One region of the Shewanella sp. 10N.286.54.B9 genome, then DNA from elsewhere that is predicted to be linked to it. Evidence: predicted binding sites of a transcription regulator. Region 1 holds the regulator's gene; each other region holds the start of a gene.
The links. Region 1 encodes sigma-54, which starts transcription at its own class of promoters, with help from an activator protein. Its sites were predicted from a motif close to GTTGGCACGNNNNTNGNNT; they were not measured.
Positions count from the first base shown of each region.

Region 1 (3,403 bases):
ACCTGACTAAATTAGCTATTGAGTGATCAAATCGTACAGTTCTGATTCACTGCTGCTTTTCCTCAACTGCTTAACGATAGCTTTATCGTTAAGCTTTTCAGCCATTGAAGACAAAGTGGCTAGGTGCTGCTCACATTGCTCTGCAGGAACCAAAAGTGCAAACAATATATCGACCGGCTGCTTATCTATCGAGTCAAAAGAGATCGGTGTTTCGCATTTGATTAATATGCCCAATGGATGGTCAATATTGGTCAATCGCCCATGCGGGATTGCGATTCCGTTGCCTATACCTGTGCTACCCATTTTTTCGCGAGCTAAAAGGCTCTCGAATATCTCTTGTGAAGATAGAGTAGGGTACTGGACAGCGGCAATGTCGCTGATGAGTTCCAGTACTTTTTTCTTACTGCCCGGAGTGGCACAGGTGGTGCACTCCGGCTGCAGGATGGTACATAGTTCCATCGTTAGTGTTTGGTCAGCTTCTCTTTGTGTTTAATAACCTGACGATCTAATTTATCGATCAGGGAGTCGATTGCGGCATACATGTCCGCATGTTCCGAAGTGGCAAAAACTTCCCCTTTTTTAAGGTGGATTCTTGCCTCGGCAATCTGCTGCATTTTTTCTACGTTCAAAATGACGTGGACATTATTGATCTGATCGAAATGACGTTCAAGCTTTGTAAACTTTTCTTCTACATAGCCACGCAGCGATGCAGTGATCTCGATGTGATGCCCAGTAAGGTTAATTTGCATAGAAAATTCCTCCAAGTGCCTAATTTTGAGTTATAAACTCTTACGTTGGTTTGAGGGCGGGATCAGCATTGCTTCACGGTATTTCGCGATAGTACGACGAGCAACTTTAATCCCTTGTTCTGCCAAAAGTTGCGCCATTTTGCTATCGCTTAATGGTTTCTTTTGGTTTTCAGCAGCGACTAACTTCTTAATAAACGCTCTAATAGCTGTAGATGAGCACTCTCCGCCGTCATCTGTGCCGACATGACTAGAGAAGAAATACTTTAATTCGAAAATACCTCTTGGGGTATGCATATACTTTTGAGTGGTAACCCTTGAGATGGTGGACTCATGCATCTCAACAGCTTCTGCAATATCGTTCAATACCATTGGCTTCATGGCTTCATCGCCATATTCAAAGAAGCCTTGCTGGAATTTAACGATGCAGTTACTGACCTTTAATAAGGTTTCATTACGACTTTCTAAACTTTTGATAAACCACTTAGCTTCCTGCAAATGACCACGGATAAACTGGCCATCAGCTTGGCTTTTAGTGCTGCGAGCCATTGATGCATAATGCTGATTAACATTGATTTTAGGCATGTAATCTGGATTGAGCTCAACCACCCAGCGGCCTTTCTTTTTGGCCACTGATACATCAGGAATAACGTATTCATCTTTACTGCGTGTGACTGCTAATCCTGGTCTTGGGTTGAGAGTTTGGATCAGGCTTATGGCTTCACGTAGCTCATCTTCTTTTAGCTTCGTTTTACGCATTAACTGCCTAAAATCGCGCCCTGCAATTAAATCTAAGTAGTCTTTGATGAGTAGGCGAGCATTATCAATATGTGGCGTGGTCGCGGCATATTGAGCTAACTGGATCAAGAGACATTCACTTAAGTCTCGAGCGGCTACGCCAATGGGGTCGAAATGCTGTACGCGTTTGAGCACGGCTTCAACTTCATCAATTTCTATCTCTGGATCGCCCATCGCCTCAAGAATATCTTCACAGTTTTGAGTGAGGTAACCACGTTCGTCAATAGCATCAATAATGGCGGTGGCGATAGCGAGGTCGTTATCAGAGAAAGGGGTTAAGTTCTTTTGCCACTCAAGGTGCTCATACAAGCCTTCGCTGGTTTCACCTTGGAATGGCATGTCGTCATCACGCATTCCGCCTGAGCTTGCATTTGATGAGACGGTATAGACTTCATCCCAGGTGGTATCCATCGGCAGTTCATCTGGCATTGAGTCTTGAGTCAATGCATCAGAGGTTTCTACTGCGGCACTATCTTGCTGGGGATCGACTTCGGCGCTGGCGCTGTAATCGTTGTCGCTATCAGATTCTGAGTAGCTATCGGATTCGCTGGTGGTGCGATCTTCGTTGCTGACAGCTTCGCCGTCAGATTGCTCTTCATCTAATTCGAGTAGGGGATTAGACTCTAATGCTTGCTGGATCTCTTGCTGCAGCTCTAAAGAGGACAGTTGCAGTAAGCGGATAGCCTGCTGTAACTGTGGAGTCATGGTTAGCTGCTGACCCATTTTGAGCTGAAGTGACGCTTTCATCTTACCGCTATTCCCTACACTGTAATTAAACGTTGAAGCTCGTTAATTTGGCGAAGAGAGCGCAAAGGCCCAACACTATGATTATATTAGTATACTTAACTAGTGCCGCGCTTTAAACGCTCATGTTGTTGATTAACTATAGCCTGAATTGTTCACCTAAGTACACTGCTCTAACCTGCTGGTTGTCTAAGATTTCGGCAGGCGTGCCTTCTGCAATGAGATTTCCGTGACTTACGATATATGCATGTTCACATACGTCTAATGTTTCACGAACGTTGTGGTCAGTAATAAGCACACCTAGGCCGCGACTTTTTAGCTGTTCAATGATTTTTTTAATGTCGATGACCGAAATAGGATCGACACCTGCAAAAGGTTCATCAAGCAAAATAAATTTTGGATTAGCTGCTAGCGCTCGTGCAATTTCAACTCGACGACGTTCACCACCAGATAGTGCCATACCTTGGCTATCTCGTATGTGAGTAATATGAAACTCTTCAAGTAAACTTTCTAGCTGCGCTTCACGCTGCTCATTATCAATATCGCTGCGAGTCTGCAGTACTGCCATGATGTTGTCACGGACCGAAAGTTTTCTAAAAATACTTGCTTCTTGGGGCAGGTAACCGATACCTTTTCGAGCCCTAAGGTGCATAGGATCTAAGGTTAAGTCATCTTCATCAATAAAGATCTGCCCCTTGTCGCTCTGCACTAACCCGACAACCATATAGAAAGTTGTAGTTTTACCTGCACCATTTGGACCTAATAGACCGACAATTTGCCCCGTTTTTACCGTTAAACTCACGTCTTGAACAACAGCTCGATTTTTATAACTCTTAGCTAAGTTGCGTGCGGTTAGCGTTTTTTGGATCATTGCTGCTCCTGCTTTTCTATCGGTTCCGCTGGGGTTTCAGGAGTCTCTTCTTGGTAGGCTTCAGGCTGAATGATAGTAATCACTCGGTCATTACCTTGGCCGGTGCTTTCAGCAATAAGTTGCTGTAAACCAATATTGTACTTAATGCGGTTGCCTGTGACCTGGCTACCCTCTTGTTCGAGTGTAGCATCACCTAGCAAGGTTAAGGTTCTGGTCGCGAGTTCGTAACGGATCTCTTTGGCAC
Region 1 covers NZ_JBFRIY010000017.1:15,572-18,974, forward strand. Annotated here, with positions in the region: gene ptsN (PTS IIA-like nitrogen regulatory protein PtsN) at 16-459, opposite strand; gene hpf (ribosome hibernation promoting factor) at 462-749, opposite strand; gene AB4135_RS05925 (RNA polymerase factor sigma-54) at 780-2,291, opposite strand; gene lptB (LPS export ABC transporter ATP-binding protein) at 2,428-3,159, opposite strand; gene lptA (lipopolysaccharide transport periplasmic protein LptA) at 3,156-3,403, opposite strand, start outside.

Region 2 (3,403 bases), on a different contig from region 1:
AGTATTGATAAAAAAGATGATGGTACAACAACAATTACAGACATGGTGCGTGATAGAGACGGGTACAACACGCTAAACGGTATTGAGCAGGCTGTATTTATCGATAGCAGCATTTCTTTGTAATTTGGATTACCAAAGCCGCTGCATTAGCGGCTTTATATCAATGTTGTTAACTCACTCTGCGCGAGTAACGCTGCTCAAAGCTAAATGCACTCATTTTAAAGGTGCGGACGGCATCAACCCAACCCACAATAAAAGGCACAAGTGTCCAGCTAAACACTAGGTATAAACTACCTTTTAGGTAGTGGCCTAAATAAAACTTATGTACCCCTAAGCCGCCAAACAGAATGCTAAACCATACCGCGAGACGTTGATTTTTGATGCGAATATCAGGGTCGACACCACAGAGAGATTCCAGCCCTTGTGCGGCCTTGCAATGCGGACAAGTTGTTAGGTCAATCTCAATCTCTTGGTGGCACTGAGGGCAATTGATATTCTGCATCGCAATCTCCAATTATCAAAAAATACATTATGCGTACAAGCGTGCGCTGAAATATAGGTGTGTAGTTCACACTATTAAAATAAAGCTCATAGGATTGATGAGTTAAGAGTGGTTTGCTGCAATTGAATTTGGGTTATTGAGGTTAGGATATTGAATTTTTTACTAGCAAGGGGAGGGCAATGCATAAGTCCAGCGCTGTTTGCCTATATCAATTGATATAAGCAAACTTTCTATTGGTCGTGTTTTTGTTTGTTATCGATAATATTCGCTGGCTTAAGGGCTATGAAATGATATCTCGATAGAGGTTAGATCGTTTACTGGTGATGCTCTTTTAGCTTCTGAAACAACACATCTTTTAGGTTGGCGCGCTGTACCTTGAGTTGGTGCATATGCTCGTCATCAGTCGGGCTACCGTCAATTTCTAGCTGACGAATTTCATAATCTAATAGGTGATATTGCTTGGACTGTTCTTCAAAGATTGGGTCTTTATGGTTCAAATGGACAATGTCTTGTTTAAATTCTGGGAAGTCAAAAATAAGCGCGTGATTTTCATTTAGCATAGTTACTCCTGAAATGTGAACTACAACGTTGTTACTCTCCACATTACAGCATTCTTGACTTTATCAAAGGCTAAATTTAGCTATTTTAGTGATCTCTCTAACAAAATTTATTAGCCTTATTAAAGCCATTAAGTAAGGTCGTTATCACGCCGGCGAAAACACAATTGAATTCGTCTCATGAAGTGTATTTGGCCATGTTATACACTTATATCAATCCCATTATGGATATACTCAGTTCAGAGCTTTCTCAGAGCTTTCTCAGGGCTTTCAATTCAAGGCGCGTTGTTAAGCCAATGCAACGTAGCAGTGAAAGCGCCAGAGGCGCTCACAACGTGCGGCTGATATTTAAGGCATGGGGAAATAACTTAATACAGCGCATGTGCCATTCGATAGAGAATAACGATTAGCGATAAACCACTGACTTGTCTAAGTGATTTTAACTCCCGCTGAATGAGCAACTCTTTAATGGAGTTGGTATTAGCTAAACGTGTCCTTTAATTGATTGGCAAAGGCGATAAACTTCTCTTTAATCGTGCGCTTTACTGAAACAGATAGACTGCCGAGAATGACTTTACCTTCGATAGTAATGATAGGGGCTTGGCGGTTTGCCATCGACGGCGCACAATTTTCAACACTACTTACCGCGCAGTAGGTTTTGCACACCACATTAACATTCTCAGGAATAAATACCGTAGCACTGCCAAGAATACAGTTCAGTTTTATGGTGATATCTTGATGCTGAAAAATGGCATCGGTAAAGTCGAGTGTCGTTTCACCTAATACATTGTTAACTTGAATTGTTTTAGGCACAACCCATTGGCCGCTGCGCTCATTGTTGCCAAGTACACAATTAATACTTAGGTCGTCATCGCGCTGCTTACTTGAGTAATTAGGAGTGAATTGTTGATCTTTTTTACTGCTATATTCTTCGTCAGTAGACAATGACAGATCAGCAACTAAGTCGAGCAACTCTTGATGCGACTCACTGGCCATCGCATCATCGAGACGACGCTCAAACGCTTCCGCGGAGATGACTCCGTGGCTATAGTTCACAATCAGCTTATCAATGACTTCTTCTCTAACTTTTTCTATCGGCCTATCTTCTAATGTGACTGGCATCTGCCGCTCCTTTGGCTGTTAATAGTGTTTTAGAGTATGGACGACTAATTAAGCATGTTACATACCAACTTACTAAACATCATTTTAATCATTATGTTAGCTGATTGTTAATTTAATTTGAGCCAGAATAGCTACAGCTATTTAGCTATTTAGTTAAACATAACACTAAAAAATGGTGATTTTAACAGCGCTACAGCAGTACCGTTGCAATTGGTTATGATGGAGGTGGTATTGCCGATGAGGTTAACTGTAGGCTTAGATTACTTCAACTTTAGAGCCTGCCAATAATCATATAGAGCAGCGATATTGGATGAACAAAGTAGTGGCACTGCAGGTTTAAGCTGCTCATCGCTCCAAAGCCACCACTGCATTTTAAGTAACTGAGATATTTCTGTTGCAGAAAAGCGGAAACGAATGTGCTTTGCTGGGTTAGAGCCCACAATTTCATAAGGCGCGACATCTTTGGTCACCACAGCGCGGCTAGCAATAATAGCGCCATCACCAACATTGACGCCACTCATTATCATGGCTTCACTACCAATCCAAACATCATTACCAATAACGGTATCGCCAGCACGTTCAAAACCATCAATCCCATGACTAAAGTTTTCATGATCCTGATAGAAAAATGGAAAGGTACTGATCCAATCGTGTTGGTGGCCTTGATTACCCGCCATCATAAATACCGCACCTGAGCCAATGGAGCAGTAGTTACCAATAATAAGCTTATCGACGTCTGTTCTATCGGCCATAAGATAACGCGCACAATCATCGAAACTATGATTGTGATAATAGCCAGAATAATAGCTATGCTTACCGACAATAATATTGGGGTTAGTGACTTGCTCTTGCAGTGGCTTACCCACAAATGGGCTTTCGAAATAGTTGTTCAAGTTATAAAACCTTTAGTTCTAATGCAGGCAATATTTTAGTCAGTAATTAGCACTGGGTGACAACACTGGTAATTGTTGGCTCTCCAGAGGTTTGCCAATGGTATTCAAAGTAGCAATTAGTTGCGAAGAGTTTATGCCAACGATTATTCAGATTTTGCAGAAATTCGGTTGATCACTTCATGAGCTTCTTTTAGTCCAGCGCCTGTCTCCTGGCGATATAGGCGAATAGCGGTTAACTTTTTACCTAAGGTAATCGCCGTTAACACCTCTCTAGATACATGTATGTTTTCATCAAACACAATGCCGTTATTCTCTAGCAATGTGTCTAT
Region 2 covers NZ_JBFRIY010000044.1:52,491-55,893, reverse strand. Annotated here, with positions in the region: gene AB4135_RS16120 (hypothetical protein) at 1-123, shown strand, start outside; gene AB4135_RS16115 (NINE protein) at 170-502, opposite strand; gene AB4135_RS16110 (YdcH family protein) at 817-1,062, opposite strand; gene AB4135_RS16105 (LiaF domain-containing protein) at 1,540-2,181, opposite strand; gene catB (type B chloramphenicol O-acetyltransferase) at 2,442-3,074, opposite strand; gene AB4135_RS16095 (hypothetical protein) at 3,218-3,403, opposite strand, start outside.
Region 2: the regulator sigma-54 is predicted to act here: its motif matches at 2,232-2,250, upstream of AB4135_RS16105 (LiaF domain-containing protein).

Region 3 (3,403 bases), on a different contig from region 1:
ATCCGTCATTCACAATGGCGCTGGGACTACGCAACTGCATCACACGGTGTTGCTGCTCACGCTGCTGATGAAGCGCTTCGTGTACTAGGTACTGCGGTAGACAAAGCTGCTGACGCTCGCATCAAGCTTGCTCAACTACTCGCTGCTAAAGGCGTTAAGCAACCAATTGCTTACCCTGACACTTCTACCAAAGCTAAAGCTCAAGCAGCTCTAGGTATGGATATGAAGAAGATGAATGCTGATAAAGCTGAATTCAAGAAAACTATGTTGCCTAAGTGGGATGCTGAAGCTGAAAAGCGTGAAGCGACTTACAAGTAACAGCTAATATATAGCTAAGTTTTCTCTGCATAGCTCTATTGTAAAAAGCCCTCATTATGAGGGCTTTTTTTATGCTTAAGGCTTTATGTTAGAGTCGTTATTTAATTAATTCCAGTAATGCTTTAAAGCGCTCGCCTATGGCTTCATGTTGCAATTCGAATAGCAATGATTCGACATTTGTTTTTAGCGCGCCATGTTCCTGCATCATCTCTATGCCTAACTGTTTATTTTCAGGCGTTCTCGAAGACATTGCATCGACAATTAAATGTGTTGGGTAAGCATTATCGAGAAGGTCCATACAGGTTTGGTAGACACAAACATGAGTTTCTATACCTGCGACCAATATATGTTTCTGTCCCATAGCGGATAGCTTTGCTCTGAATTTAGGGCATTGCCAGCCACTAAAGTGCTGCTTAGCTATTGGTTCGGTGGTTTGTATCAACTCGGTGGCTAACACGTCTGTTGTTGCACCAAGTTTATCTGGTAGCTGCTCTAGCCACAAAATAGGTATGTCGAATAACTGTACCCCTTTTATCAATATGGTCAGTTTTTGGTGAAGTGCTTCACTCTGATGCATCACCCGGGCAAGCTGCCCTTGCACGTCCACAACAACTAATACGCAATCTTCAGGTTTCAACATTTAAGGTCCTTGGTACTTGTGGATTATTTGCACCAGTACAACTCAATTCCGTGTTGTAGCCAATAGGCGATAAGTCTAAGCCGCAGTGACGGTGCCTTATGGCAGTGCAGCTGCTGCATAAATGCACTCGATTGGTGCATTTAAATTCCTTCTAACATGAGTGTTATTCTCTATCTGTATGTTTTTAATCGCTTTGTAATTTTGGCCTGATGCTTGAATTATCTTTATCAGAATTAAAAATAGTCTTCAGGGAGATAGCCATGAAATTGGTCAGTGCCATTATTAAGCCGTTTAAGTTAGATGATGTAAGAGAAGCTATCGCCAATGTCGGCATTGAAGGGATGACAGTCACTGAAGTTAAAGGCTTTGGTCGTCAAAAAGGCCATACCGAGCTGTATCGAGGTGCTGAGTATCAAGTTGATTTTCTGCCAAAAGTTAAACTAGAAATAGCTACTAAAGCAGAAAATGTAGAGATGCTCGTCGAGGCAATAACAGGGGCGGCTCGAACGGGCAAGATTGGTGATGGCAAAATTTTTGTTACCAATTTAGAGCAAGCAACCAGGATACGTACTGGCGAACTTGATAACGAAGCACTTTAAAGGGGTAGGGAAATGGACGATTTAACTAAACTAGGATTAACAGTAACAGAGCTACGTTTTGCTCTGGATACTTTTTATTTTTTGATCTCCGGTGCGCTAGTGATGTGGATGGCTGCAGGTTTTGCCATGTTAGAGGCGGGGCTGGTTCGCTCGAAGAACACCACTGAAATCTTAACTAAGAACGTCTGCTTATATTCTATTGCATGCGTAATGTACCTAATCGTTGGCTACAACATTATGTATGTTGATAACGCTGAGGGAGGTTGGTTACCTTCATTTGGCTCATTGATTGGTTCACAAGCTGATGGCGCGGATCATGCGCTTGAATCTGACTTCTTCTTCCAAGTGGTATTTGTGGCAACGGCCATGTCAATCGTATCTGGTGCGGTTGCTGAGCGCATGAAACTATGGGCATTCTTGGCATTTTCAGTATTTATGACAGCTGTTATTTATCCTGTTGAAGGGTACTGGACATGGGGCGGTGGCTTCTTATCAGAAGCGGGCTTTGTTGATTTTGCAGGGAGTGGCATTGTGCACATGGCAGGCGCTGCAGCCGCTATTTCAGGGGTGTTATTACTTGGAGCCCGTAAAGGTAAGTATGGTGCAAACGGACAGGTGAATCCTATTCCTGGTTCAAACCTACCCATGGCTACTTTGGGCATGTTTATTTTGTGGATGGGTTGGTTTGGTTTTAATGGTGGTTCGCAGTTATTGGTATCAGACGCTGAAAATGCCAGTGCAGTGGCAAAGATTTTTGTCAACACTAACTCAGCAGCGGCATTTGGTGCCCTGTCAGCGCTCATTGTTTGTCGACTCATTTGGGGCAAAGCTGATTTAACCATGATCTTAAATGGTGCCTTGGCAGGTCTTGTTGCGATAACTGCCGATCCATTATCGCCATCATTAGCGATGGCGGGAGTGATAGGCATTGTCGCTGGTGGTGTGGTGGTGTTTTCTATTGTGGCGTTTGATCGAGTGCAGATTGACGACCCTGTTGGGGCTATTTCGGTGCATGGTGTAGCTGGGCTATTAGGCTTAATCTTAGTACCTATATCTAATGCGGACGCTTCTTTTATCACTCAGCTTTATGGCGCTGCAGTGATATTTGGCTGGGTGTTCATTGCTTCTACACTTGTTTGGCTTGGCCTTAAAGTGACCATGGGGATCCGTGTTACTGAAGAGGAAGAGTATAACGGTATGGATGCATCTGATTGTGGCATTGATGCTTACCCAGAGTTTGTCTCGGTAAAAAGTGGTAGTTAGAGCTTCACCAAATGAAAACAGCAGAGCTTAGGCTCTGCTTTTTTATGGGAAATGTTTACTCGAAGTGCCGAGAACCAGTTTGTTACAGGTGATAAAAAGGGGGATGGCATAAGGCCAATGGATTTGCACGAGTGTTAAGTATAGGATGGAGTTAACGTTATCTTAGGCATTACTTGGTGATGGATTAATGAAAAAAATCATAAATACCGGTTTACTATTGTTGTGCTTTAGTAGCTTTAGCGCAGTATCTGGTCAAGTGGTGGTGCGTAAATCCAGTGAACCATTTGATGCTTTTGCTGTTCGTGACCAAGTGCTTTTAGAGCATGATTGGCAACAAGCACTTAGATTTCAACGTCAAATCCAGATCCTACAGGCACTGCCCATAGGTTGTTTGCCTATTATGGTTCCCTATCGCCATTTTACCTGTGGTGCTCAATTTTATCGGCCTTATCGTTACCAAGATAAACAACTTTATATAGAGATAGATAAGCCGTCTCCTAAAGCTTCTCAATCAAAGTCTATAATTATTGATTAATGAGGTTATGCTTTTGATTTACGATTTGTAACGTTTTTAGCAAAGAGA
Region 3 covers NZ_JBFRIY010000044.1:19,203-22,605, reverse strand. Annotated here, with positions in the region: gene nrfA (ammonia-forming nitrite reductase cytochrome c552 subunit) at 1-318, shown strand, start outside; gene AB4135_RS15970 (isochorismatase family protein) at 416-958, opposite strand; gene AB4135_RS15965 (P-II family nitrogen regulator) at 1,219-1,557, shown strand; gene AB4135_RS15960 (ammonium transporter) at 1,570-2,820, shown strand; gene AB4135_RS15955 (hypothetical protein) at 3,008-3,355, shown strand.
Region 3: the regulator sigma-54 is predicted to act here: its motif matches at 1,159-1,177, upstream of AB4135_RS15965 (P-II family nitrogen regulator).

Region 4 (3,403 bases), on a different contig from region 1:
GTATATAGCGAGCTAATACCTCTTTACCACTACCACTTGGGCCCATGATCATCACCGACGCATCAGATACTGCAACTCGCTGCGCTAAAGATAACAGTGCAAGGCTCTTTTCATCAGCCACAACAGGACTGCCTTCTATCGATTTTGCAGGTAGATAACGCGATACTTGATTAAGCAGCACTTCTGGTGAGAATGGTTTAGCTAAATAATCGACTGCGCCCAATTTCATGGCATTGACTGCGTTATCTATGGTCGCGTAGGCCGTCATCAATAGCATAGGTACTTTGGGATGGTACTGCTGCAGGTAATTGAGTAACCCAAGGCCGCCAATCCCCTCCATTTGCACATCGCTTATCACCATGTCAAAGCTGTCATTTTTAAGCGCTAAAATACCCGCTTCAGCCGACTCGACATCAACGCAATCATATTGCGCCAACATTAAGGTATCTAACAATGCTTCTCTTAATGAAGCATCATCTTCAACTAACAGTAATCTTCCTTCAGACATGCTCTACGCTCCAACCACTGTATCAGTGATAACTTGTGCTTTCGCCAATGGGAATTTAAGCGCAGCGGTGCAGCCTTTACCAACATGGCAGCTAAACTGCATCATGCCGCCATGGTTATTTACCACTGACTGCACAACCGCTAATCCGAGCCCTGTTCCCTGCGCTTTAGTGGTAAAGAAAGGTTCAAGCACTTGTTGCTGCATGTCGCTATCTAATCCCTTGCCGTTATCAATCACATCAACATGTAACGCAGTTTCGGTGTCGTAGGTCTTTATAGTAATGGTTGTTGCGCCCGCCTCGATACTGTTGACCACTAAATTATTAATGGCCGAACTCAAAGCTGAATCATTAGCACGTATAGGCTGAGTGGCATGGTTAATAAATTCGAGCTGACAACCTTTTTGAGCAGCGATTGGCAGACAGTTATTCAACACACTGTCTATAACCTCTTCGATACTGACGATGACGTCTAACTCCTGTTGACGGCCTTTCGCCATCAATAGCATGTCATTAACTTGATGTTCGAGCTCATTAAGCCTATCAACCAACTTTCCTTGAAAACGCTGTCTGGCGCTATCCGAAATTTTGGGGCTTGCAAGGTTTGATGCATACAATAATGCTGCACTCAGAGGCGTACGAACTTGATGTGCAAGCGTTGCCACCATTTTTCCTAATGCTGATAATCGTTGCAGATGAGACAAATTCTTTTGTAGTAAACGAGTCTCGGTCAGATCGGTTAATACAATCAGTTGGCCAGGTTCAGGTGTTAATGGCGTTATCGCGAGCTTCACTCGTCGGCCATTACGCAGTGACACTTCATGGCCATCATCATCTTTAGGAGAGAAGGCTTGATTGATCACTTTAAACCAGCGTAGTCCCTCTAAGGGTCCGCCAAGCAGTTCGATGGCAACCGGATTCGCATCTGTCACTATTCCGTCACCATTGATGATCACCACGCCTGATGGCATCGCCTGCAGAATATGCTCCATACGGTTGGACATATTCGCGGCTTGCTGAACATCGACCAATTTGGGACGAGTGCTGGCAAGCGGATCAAAACTTGGCTGGGGAACTGCGGACATAAAGACTCCGTCAAAAAACTGTATATGACGGAGTTAAAGCAGGTTTCATGCCACTTTAAAAAGCAGAGGCTAGATGGCTTATTCAGTCGGCATATATGCCGTCAGGTTAGGTGCTTGTTTTGTAGGTCGGCATTTATGCCGTCAGATTGTATGATTGATTACGTTGTTTGATGGGCTAAAGCCCAACCTACAGGCCATAATGGGCATGACGCTGCAACCTTTTGTAGGTCCGCATATATGCCGTCAGATTGTATGATTGATTACGTTGTTTGATGGGCTAAAGCCCAACCTACAGGCCATAACGGTTATGACGCAGCAATCTTTTGTAGGTCGGCATTTATGCCGTCAGATTGCTGGTCGATTATAATCATTGATGGGCTAAAGCCCAACCTACAGACCATAATGGGCATGACGCTGCAACCTTTTGTAGGTCGGCATTTATGCCGTCAGATTGTGTGATTGATTACGTTGTTTGATGGGCTGAAGCCCAACCTACAGGCCATAACGATTATGACGCTGCTATCTTTTGTAGGTCGGCATTTATGCCGTCAGATTGCTCTTTTCTCGTTTTTACGTTAAGCGAAGCGTTCCGTATGGCTGTAGCCGTGCGTCTAAGACTTTACCGTCTTTGCTAGTACCTAGCGCTTAATACCTACGTTCCTTAAGAACTACACAAAATGAGCGCAAAAAAATGCGACACCAAAAGCGTCGCATTTTTTCTACAGAAAGTATGAGTGGAAGGCTAGTCTTTACCTAAGCCATATTTACGCATTTTCTCTACTAACGTAGTACGGCGAATACCGAGCATTTCAGCAGCACGGGCAACAACATTATCTTGCTGATCCAATGCTTGCCTAATCATGTCAATTTCAAGTTCTGCCAGCAGATCTTTCAAGTTAACCCCTTCAGGCGGCAGTTCACTTGGAAAGCGAGACTCTGGGATATCAATTGGCTCTTCATCGTTAAAGATAGAAGCCAGAGCGTCACGCTCTAATTGCTCTTCACTGATCTCAACGCAATATTCAGGCACATCAATATGGCGATACTTAATCGGTAAATCATTAACGTCTACCAATCCACCTGGGTACAGAATGGTTAAGCGTTCAACGAGATTAGAAAGCTCACGAACATTACCCGACCAAGCGTGCTCTTTTAGCGACTCAATCGCTCTTTGAGTAAAGCGAACTCGCCCACGCCCTTCGTTATAGACACGGCTAACGAGCTCTTGCAACAACAATGGAATATCCTCTTTGCGTTCACACAAAGCAGGCATTTCAATTGGGAATACATTCAAGCGGTAGTAGAGATCTTCTCTAAAATCGCCCTCTTCAATCATGCTTTCAAGGTTACGATGGGTTGCCGCTACCACACGCACGTCTGCAGCAATAGACTTACTGCCACCTACACGTTCAAACATGCGCTCTTGTAATACGCGCAACAGCTTGACCTGCATTTGCAGTGGCATGTCACCTATTTCATCAAGAAACAGCGTGCCTTTTTCAGCGAGTTCGAAACGACCTTTACGTGCACTAATCGCACCAGTAAAAGACCCCTTCTCATGGCCAAATAGTTCACTTTCAAGTAACTCTGGCGGAATAGCGCCACAGTTAACAGGAATAAAAGGGCCGTCACGACGTTCTGAAATATAGTGGATATTACGGGCAACAACCTCTTTACCCGTACCTGACTGGCCCAGTACTAAAACTGTGGCATCAGAGCTGGCAACTTGGCTAATGAGATGGCGCACGTTAGCAACCCCCTCACTGCGGCCGACAAGGCTACGAAACAATTTAGTTTGATTGGCACTCGTTG
Region 4 covers NZ_JBFRIY010000040.1:25,770-29,172, reverse strand. Annotated here, with positions in the region: gene AB4135_RS14835 (sigma-54-dependent transcriptional regulator) at 1-508, opposite strand, end outside; gene AB4135_RS14830 (PAS domain-containing sensor histidine kinase) at 512-1,591, opposite strand; gene AB4135_RS14825 (sigma-54-dependent Fis family transcriptional regulator) at 2,334-3,403, opposite strand, start outside.
Region 4: the regulator sigma-54 is predicted to act here: its motif matches at 1,628-1,646, upstream of AB4135_RS14830 (PAS domain-containing sensor histidine kinase).